Regions from separate parts of the Lapidilactobacillus salsurivasis genome, predicted to be linked through region 1. Evidence: a T-box and tRNA genes for the amino acid it is inferred to sense, from the RefSeq annotation. Region 1 holds a T-box; the other holds one or more tRNA genes.
What was found. A T-box is a leader RNA that pairs with one kind of tRNA and senses whether it is charged. The one in region 1 lies ahead of leuS (leucine--tRNA ligase), so its partner is inferred to be a tRNA-Leu.

Region 1 (3,942 bases):
ACGAAAAGCCAAGGATCCATTGATTCCCTTGGCTTTATTCAAAAACAATCTCTTTTTAGGGCAAAACTTAGTCGCCGCTTTGGTCAGTGGCGTGTTGATCGGGTTTGAAGTCTATATTCCCATGTGGATGCAAGGCATTCTTGGTTTGCCCGCGACCATGGGTGGTTTCGCCGTAACGCCCAGCTCGGTCCTATGGATCTTCGGTTCCTTCTTGGCTGGTCGCCTGTTAGTTAGTCAGCCGGCTACTCGGATTGTCAGTGTCAGTTTGTTCGTGATCACTGCCGGCATTGGCGTTCTTAGTTTTCTGCCCATGGGCACTAGCTTTGCGGTCTTCTTGTTAGTCGCCGCTTTCCTCGGTTTCGGCTTTGGAATCGCGATTACGACCACCATGGTGACCGCGCAAAACGTTGTTGCCGAAAACGAGATCGGGGTGGCGTCCGCGATGAACACCTTGTCCCGGACCATCGGCCAAACCTTGATGATGTCTGTGTTTGGAATTATTCAGAATACTTTATTTGCTCGCGGGATCCAAGACCAGCCCCAATTGAAAATGTCGATGCTAAATAAATTGATCAACCCGGAAACGGCGACACAGATTCAAAGCAATCTTTTGCCCCAATTACGGAGGATCCTACTCCAAGCGATGCATGGGGTTTATCTTACTGGGGTGATTTTGGCGGTTATTGCCATTGTCGTCAATTTTTGGACCGCTCATCGCCACGCTGGTAATTCAGCGCTTAAATAATAACGCTGGCCGACTTGCCAATGTAAAATCAGATTGGCGCTGGCGAACAGAAAGCCCGCTGTCACATCACTGGGGTAGTGGACGTGCACATATAAGCGGCTTAATCCTAAGAGAATAATCAGTAAAACTCCGAAAATGGCGAGCACGATGCGCCATTTTTTTGATTTGACCAAACAATAACCGATGACGATCAGACTACCAAAAAACATCACTGCCGCGGTTGAGTGACCTGAGGGGAAACTAAAGCCAGTTTCACGAATCAATTGATCCGTCGGTCGTGGTCGCTGGATCCAGCCTTTGATCACGTGGTTCAATAAGGCGCCCAGCCCATTGTTGGCGGCAATGAACACACCAAGCCGCCAATGCTTGGCCCAGATCAGCACCACCAGGATCACCGCGGTCAGGATCGTCATGATCAGCGGATTTCCCACCTTGGTAAAGGCGATAAAAAAGTTATTCGCTGCTGGATGCCAGGGCGCCAGCCAGCCATAAATCAAATTATCATAGTTGTGGATCCATTGTTGCTGCGTGACCACGCCCCAGATGAACCCAGCGAAAGCTAGGTATAAAATGCCGACCAACCACGGCCAAGTCTTCTTCGATGTCATTTATTTACGACTCCTCTTATTTGCTTATTCTAAATTAATAGAGATATTATAGCATATCTGCACAGCCAACATGGTTAAGAGCTGGTTAAGATCAGCTTGTCTGTCAAGCTGTCATTGATTTGAAAGATGAGCGTTTCTGTCGTTGGACGCTTGCAAACGTAGTGAGGATTGCAAATCCCGAAAGTCCGGAAACAAAACCCGCCTCCAAAACTCTGGCTAAGGTAATGTCAAAGTCAATCCGTTGTATTCCGCACTCTGGCGTTGAAACGTGTTCGCCGACCTAGCTTCTTCCGCTTAGCTACGCAATGGTTCCGGAAGCAAAGTGCGGCTTCCAAAATAATTGCTAGGCTAATGCTCAGAAGCCGACCAGGTCGGCTCACACTCTGGTTTGAAACGTGCTCCACACAACTGACTTCTGCGCTTAACTACGCTCTTGTTTCGGAAGCAAAGGACGCTTCCAAAACAAGAGCTAGGTTAATACTCGAAGTCAACCCGTTGTGTTCCGCACTCTGATTTTTGAAACGTGCTGCGCGCAACTGACTGCTGTGCTTAACTACGCTAGGCTTCCGGAGGCACAACCCAGCCTCCAAAATCTTAGCTAGGTTAATGCTCGCAGTCAACCCGTTGCGCTCCGCACTCTGACGTTGGTGGGCTGTTCGTTCGTCAGGCGGAAGGTCGGGCTGGGGGTGAGTCAGCCGCGATATTATTCTTGGCGGCTCTGCCGCCTAGAATAAGGCCGAGCTTGAAGATTTTCGGTGCACTTCCGAAAAGCTTCAAGTCGTGCCCGCAGCGTTCCACCACCCCCAGCCCGACCTGGAGCCCCACCACATCCGCAAACCACCAACGCCCAAGCAGGCGCCGAAAAAATGCAATCAAACCTTGCTCTTTGCGGTCATTCTGGTGTATATTAAACAGTAACAACATACCGAGTCACAGGACTAGTAATCGAAAATTTGCGCTCAGCGAGTAGGCGGTCAGTGCGAGCCTATCGCAAATCACGATGAACTCACCTGCGAAACTTACCGTGAAGACAGTAGCGGTAGGCGTGGACCAGCGTTAATGGTTAGAGGGCCGATCAGAAATCGGCTAAAGTTAGGTGGTACCACGGTCGCGCGTCCTATAAGCAATTGGCTTATAGGGCTTTTTGTTTGCGGAAAATGAATAAAAGGAGTGCGTATTTTGTATAATCATACGACAGTCGAAAAGAAATGGCAGCAACGTTGGCGGGAAAACCAACAATTCAAAACCACCGAGGATCCTAATAAAAAGAATTTCTACGCCTTGGATATGTTCCCTTATCCTTCTGGCCAGGGACTCCATGTGGGCCATCCCGAGGGTTATACGGCTACAGATATCATTGCCCGGATGAAACGGGCGCAAGGTTTCAACGTTTTGCATCCGATGGGCTGGGACGCGTTTGGGCTGCCAGCGGAGCAGTACGCTTTGAATACGGGCCATCAGCCTGAAGAATTCACTGCCAAGAATATTGCCAACTTCAAGCGCCAGATCAATTCCTTGGGCTTTTCCTATGATTGGGATCGGGAAGTCAATACCACTGATCCAGAATTCTATCGGTGGACCCAATGGATCTTTGAACAAATGTATCAAAAAGGCTTGGCATATGAGGCAGAAGTTGCGGTCAACTGGAGCCCGGATCTGGGCACGGTCGTCGCCAATGAAGAAGTGATCGATGGCAAAACTGAGCGCGGTGGCTTTCCGGTTTATCGGAAACCCATGCGTCAGTGGATGTTGAAGATTACGGCATACGCGGAGCGCTTGTTGAATGATCTGGATCTGGTCGATTGGCCCGAAAGTATCAAAGATATGCAACGGAACTGGATCGGTCGTTCTGAAGGCGCTGAGGTGACGTTTGCGATCGCGGATCAGCCAAATCTTGATTTCAAAGTTTTCACCACGAGGGCGGATACTTTGTTCGGCGCGACTTATATCGTGATGGCGCCGGAACATGAACTGGTGGATCAGATCACCACGGCGGCTGCTCAGGCCGCGGTTGCCGCCTACCAAGAAGAAATCAGCCACAAGAGCGATCTGGAACGGACAGATCTGAACCATGACAAGACAGGAGCGTTCACCGGCGCCTTCGCGATCAATCCAGTCAATGGTCAGAAATTACCGATCTGGATCTCCGATTATGTTTTGGCTAGCTATGGCACCGGCGCAATCATGTCGGTGCCCGCTCATGATGAACGCGATTATGAATTCGCGACCAAGTTCCAGTTGCCGATCATTCCGGTGATCGCGGGTGGCGATGTGGCCCAGGCCGCTTATACTGGTGATGGTGTTCATATCAATTCGGGATTTTTGGATGGCTTGGATAAACAAGCGGCAATTGACAAGATGATCGCTTGGTTAACGGAAAAAGGTGTGGGCAAACAGCAGGTCAATTATAAACTGCGAGACTGGTTGTTCAGCCGCCAACGTTACTGGGGCGAGCCGATCCCAGTGATCCATTGGGAAGACGGGGAAACAACCTTGGTTCCTGAAGCCGAACTACCTTTGCGCTTGCCGAAAGAAACCAACATCAAGCCATCAGGCACCGGTGAAAGTCCCTTAGCCAACTTAACTGAT
Region 2 (3,942 bases), on a different contig from region 1:
TTATTAAGGGATTGACCACGCCGGGCCGTGACCTGCGCGACGATGTTCCTGCGCCTTTGTTGCGCCAAGATGTCATGGCGATTGAGGATCTGCGTCCGGAAATGATTTTGCAGGGGACCGTCCGCAATGTGGTCGACTTTGGCGCTTTCGTGGATATTGGCGTTAAGCGTGATGGCTTCGTCCACATTTCCCAACTGGCCGACCATTTAGTCAATAACCCTAGCAGTGAAGTGGCCGTTGGGGACATCGTCAAGGTTAAGATCCTTGAGGTTGACTTGGAGCGGGACCGCATCAGTTTAACGATGCAAGGGCTCCCTCGTGACTGATCAGGAGCTTCAGCGCTTGGTGGAACAGGTTTCCTTGACCGCCTTTCATCGACCTTTTCGCCATCAAGCACGCTTCAATTCGCGGCTGAAAACTACAGGCGGTCGTTATTTCATCGGGGATCATCATTTGGATTTCAATCCGAAATATGCGGCCACCCTGAGCCCGGCGGATTTTGTCGGAATCGTGAAACATGAGTTGTGCCACTACCACTTGCATTTAAGTGGTCAGCCTTATCAGCATCGCAGCCCGGCGTTTAAAGCGCTGTTGACGCAAGTGGGTGGGTCGCGCTATGTACCCGCGACGGCGGCTACTTCGGCGCGCCAAACGCAACGACCGGCCCGCTACCAGTACCGCTGCCAAAAGTGTGGGCAGGTCTATTGGCGACAACGACGGATCAATCTACAACGGTTTGTTTGCGGCCGCTGTCAGGGCCAGTTGCGCCTGCAGGCCTAGGCTTAACGCCGTCGCAGTTCGGATATAACGAGTAGCTAGCTCCCACAGAATTAGCGGTTGAGTATACTGGCCCATTGCAGCTGGGGCCATTGATTTGAAGATATTGAGGTGAAAGATAGCATGCAATTGGCTTTATTAGCCCAAAACATTGGTGATACGATCAAAGGTCGCCAGCAGCGACCGGCGCGGGCAGAAACTACTTTTCCAGTCGAATTTACCCATGCCTATAAATCGGCCCAAGGTTGCTTAATTGTACTGGTGACCACTGATGGTCATTATCAGATCAAGAAGTTCGAGCACCAATATAAGGATGTGAACGATCCTTGGCGCGAAATCGCCCACGCGGCCTTTATGGAATGTGATGAAGATTTCGACGCCGCCGATGAGTTGGTCAGCGCCATCGCCACAGTTGTTGGCGCGCCAGCTCAAGACTGAGTCACCGTCAAACCAACGTTGCCCTTGGGGTAACGCTGGTTTTTTGTCTAATCGAGATGGTCAAGGACCAGCCATTTTTTCCACAAAAAAAGCGCTGGATCAAATGATCACAGCGCTCACGACTTGCACGATGCGGGCAAGAAGACTCGAACTTCCACGGCCATAAGTGGCCACAAGATCCTTAGTCTTGCGCGTCTACCAGTTCCGCCATGCCCGCGAAACAATGCAACATTCATTATAAGTTATTTTACAAGCCAGGTCAACAAAATTTTGCGCCAGGTTGCCCGGTAGTTTTGGCGGATGTTGCTGCTGAAAGCACGATGCCCGCAGTTTGCGCTGCGCGTGGCGTTGGTGGATTGCAGATATTGTAGGGCTCCAGGTCGGGCTGGGGGTGGTGGAACGCGGCGGGCGTCACTTTGAGCTTTTCGGAAGTGCGCCGAAAAGCTCAAAACTCGGCCTTATTGTAGGCGATAAATCGCCAACAATAATTGGTTCAGAGTGAGAGCCGACCTGGGTAGCTTCTGAGCATTAGCCTAACAACAATTTTGGAGGCTGGTTTGTGCCTCCGGAATTGTTGTGTAGCTAAGCGGAAGAAGCTAGGTCGGCGAACACGTTTCGCGGCTGACTCACCCCCAGCCCGACCTTCCGCTGACGAGCAAACAGACCACCAACGCCAGAGCGGAACACAACTGGTTGACTTTGAGCATTAACCTAGCCAGGCCTCCGGGAGCTGGTTTCGCTTCCGGAAGCCTGGCGTAGTTAACCGAAGAAGTCAGTTGTGTGGAGCACATTTCAACGCTCCGCTCCAGCTGCTCAACGTTGTAGCAGTCGTTTGATCACCCACGCCCAACTGATAAGCTATTGCCGATTTGATGTGGAGCCGCGCAAATGACGGCCATGGCTAGTGGTTATCATCTTTAAATTGGTGACACCAGTATGGTCTGTCTGATGAACAAGCCTAGTTAACAGTGAATCAACTGAATTGATCGGTTTTCACCTAAAAATGGTCTAGGGAGCAAGTAACGCTGTCCAACCAATGCCAACCGTACCAACTTCCTAATCTAAATCCGGCGGCATTGCTGTACCACCCTAAAAAAAGGGGGGCAATTGTTTGACAGCTAGCTTGCGAAAGCACTTTGTCAGATACCCCACTTCGATTGCAGATGGGCACAATCCTGCCTAGCAACCGGCTGGGACTGCGCGGCTCAGTGGTGAAATTGTCCTTGGCGGCTTTGCCGCTTAGGACAAGGCCTGATTTTGAGACAAGCCGCGGTCTTTGCGGATTGGCTCAAAACAGCGCCCACCACGTTCGAAACAGAGTGCGAACCGACCCGGGTAGCTCCTGAGCATTAGCCTAGCAACTATTTTGGAGGCTGGTCTGTGCCTCCGGAATAGTTGCGTAGCTAAGCGCAGGGAGCTGGGTCGGTGAGCACGTTTCCAGTCCGCAACAGCAGTCCCAGCCGGTTGCGTTCACGCGCAAAACCCGCCATACCCGCAACCAAGCGCAGACCAAGAATCAAGCCGAACACTTTTTCGCAAAACCGCGCGAGAAAAAATGCACGCCAGTCTTGACAAAACGCTCATTTCGCGGTAAATTGGACTAGACCAAACAAGGAGGATGTATGGATGGATATCAAAATTGTTAAAGATAAACTTGCCGGCGGACAAGCCGCTTTCGAACTGATCAAAGCAGGAATGGCGCATGGCGCGCAGGTCTTAGGCCTAGCGACTGGGAGCACACCGATCTCACTTTACGAGGCAATGTGCCAAAGTGACCTGGACTTCTCCCAAATGGTTTCAATGAACTTGGATGAATATGTTGGGTTGACGCCTGACAACGATCAAAGCTATCACTATTTCATGAATGAACATCTTTTCAGCAAGAAGCCATTCAAGGCTAGCTATGTGCCTGATGGGGCTAATCCAGATACAGACGCCGCGGCGGCCGCTTATGAGAAATTGTTGGCGGAACACCCAATCGATATCCAGATCTTAGGGATCGGCCGCAATGGTCATATCGGGTTCAACGAGCCTGGTTCTGACTTGGACGGCAAAACCCAAAAAGTGGCGTTGACGCAATCGACGATCGATGCCAACTCACGGTTCTTCGCCGACGAGAAAGATGTGCCTCGTTTCGCGATCTCAATGGGGATCGGTTCGATCATGAAGGGCAAAGAAATTATTTTGATTGCCTATGGCGCTGACAAAGCTGACGCCATCAAAGCAACGGTTGAAGGCCCAGTGACAACGCATGTTCCCGCTAGCGCTTTGCAAAATCATGACAATGTGGTCTTGATTTTGGATGAAGCCGCTGCCAGCAAATTGTCTAAATAATTTTAACAAAGTTTTAGTTGTGAAAAGCCAGTCCGTGGTGTGAAAATTGCCACGGACTGGCTTTTTGCAAACTTTAAAATTGCGAGTAAACGATGACCAACGGGGTGTCAGTCGATCGTGGCGAAGAATTGGTACAACTGTTCTTTGGTCAACGCTTGTTTCGCCGCGCCGGTGACGTCAAACGTGATCCGGCCTTGGTGTAAGACGATCAGGCGATTGCCATAGGTGAGGGCGTCTTCCAAATGGTGGGTGATCATTAAACAAGTGAGTTGGGCCTGGCTGACCCGCTGTTCGGTCAAGGTCATCAAACTTTGGCTGGTTTGGGGATCCAACGCGGCGGTATGTTCATCCAGCAGCAGGAGTTCTGGGCGGCGGATCGTGGCCATTAAGAAG

Region 2: it has a tRNA-Leu gene. The T-box ahead of leuS (leucine--tRNA ligase) is inferred to sense a tRNA for this amino acid. The anticodon was not compared.

Annotation. Positions count from the first base shown of each region.
Region 1 is NZ_BAAABI010000002.1:372,072-376,013, reverse strand. It holds gene ACYVSB_RS03705 (MDR family MFS transporter) at 1-745, shown strand, start outside; gene ACYVSB_RS03700 (phosphatase PAP2 family protein) at 712-1,353, opposite strand; T-box leader at 2,270-2,476, shown strand; gene leuS (leucine--tRNA ligase) at 2,530-3,942, shown strand, end outside.
Region 2 is NZ_BAAABI010000006.1:11,087-15,028, forward strand. It holds gene ACYVSB_RS08205 (Tex family protein) at 1-326, shown strand, start outside; gene ACYVSB_RS08210 (SprT family protein) at 319-780, shown strand; gene ACYVSB_RS08215 (hypothetical protein) at 901-1,215, shown strand; tRNA gene ACYVSB_RS08220 (tRNA-Leu) at 1,347-1,432, opposite strand; gene ACYVSB_RS08225 (hypothetical protein) at 2,352-2,561, shown strand; gene ACYVSB_RS08230 (glucosamine-6-phosphate deaminase) at 2,842-3,549, shown strand; gene ACYVSB_RS08235 (ABC transporter ATP-binding protein) at 3,657-3,942, opposite strand, start outside.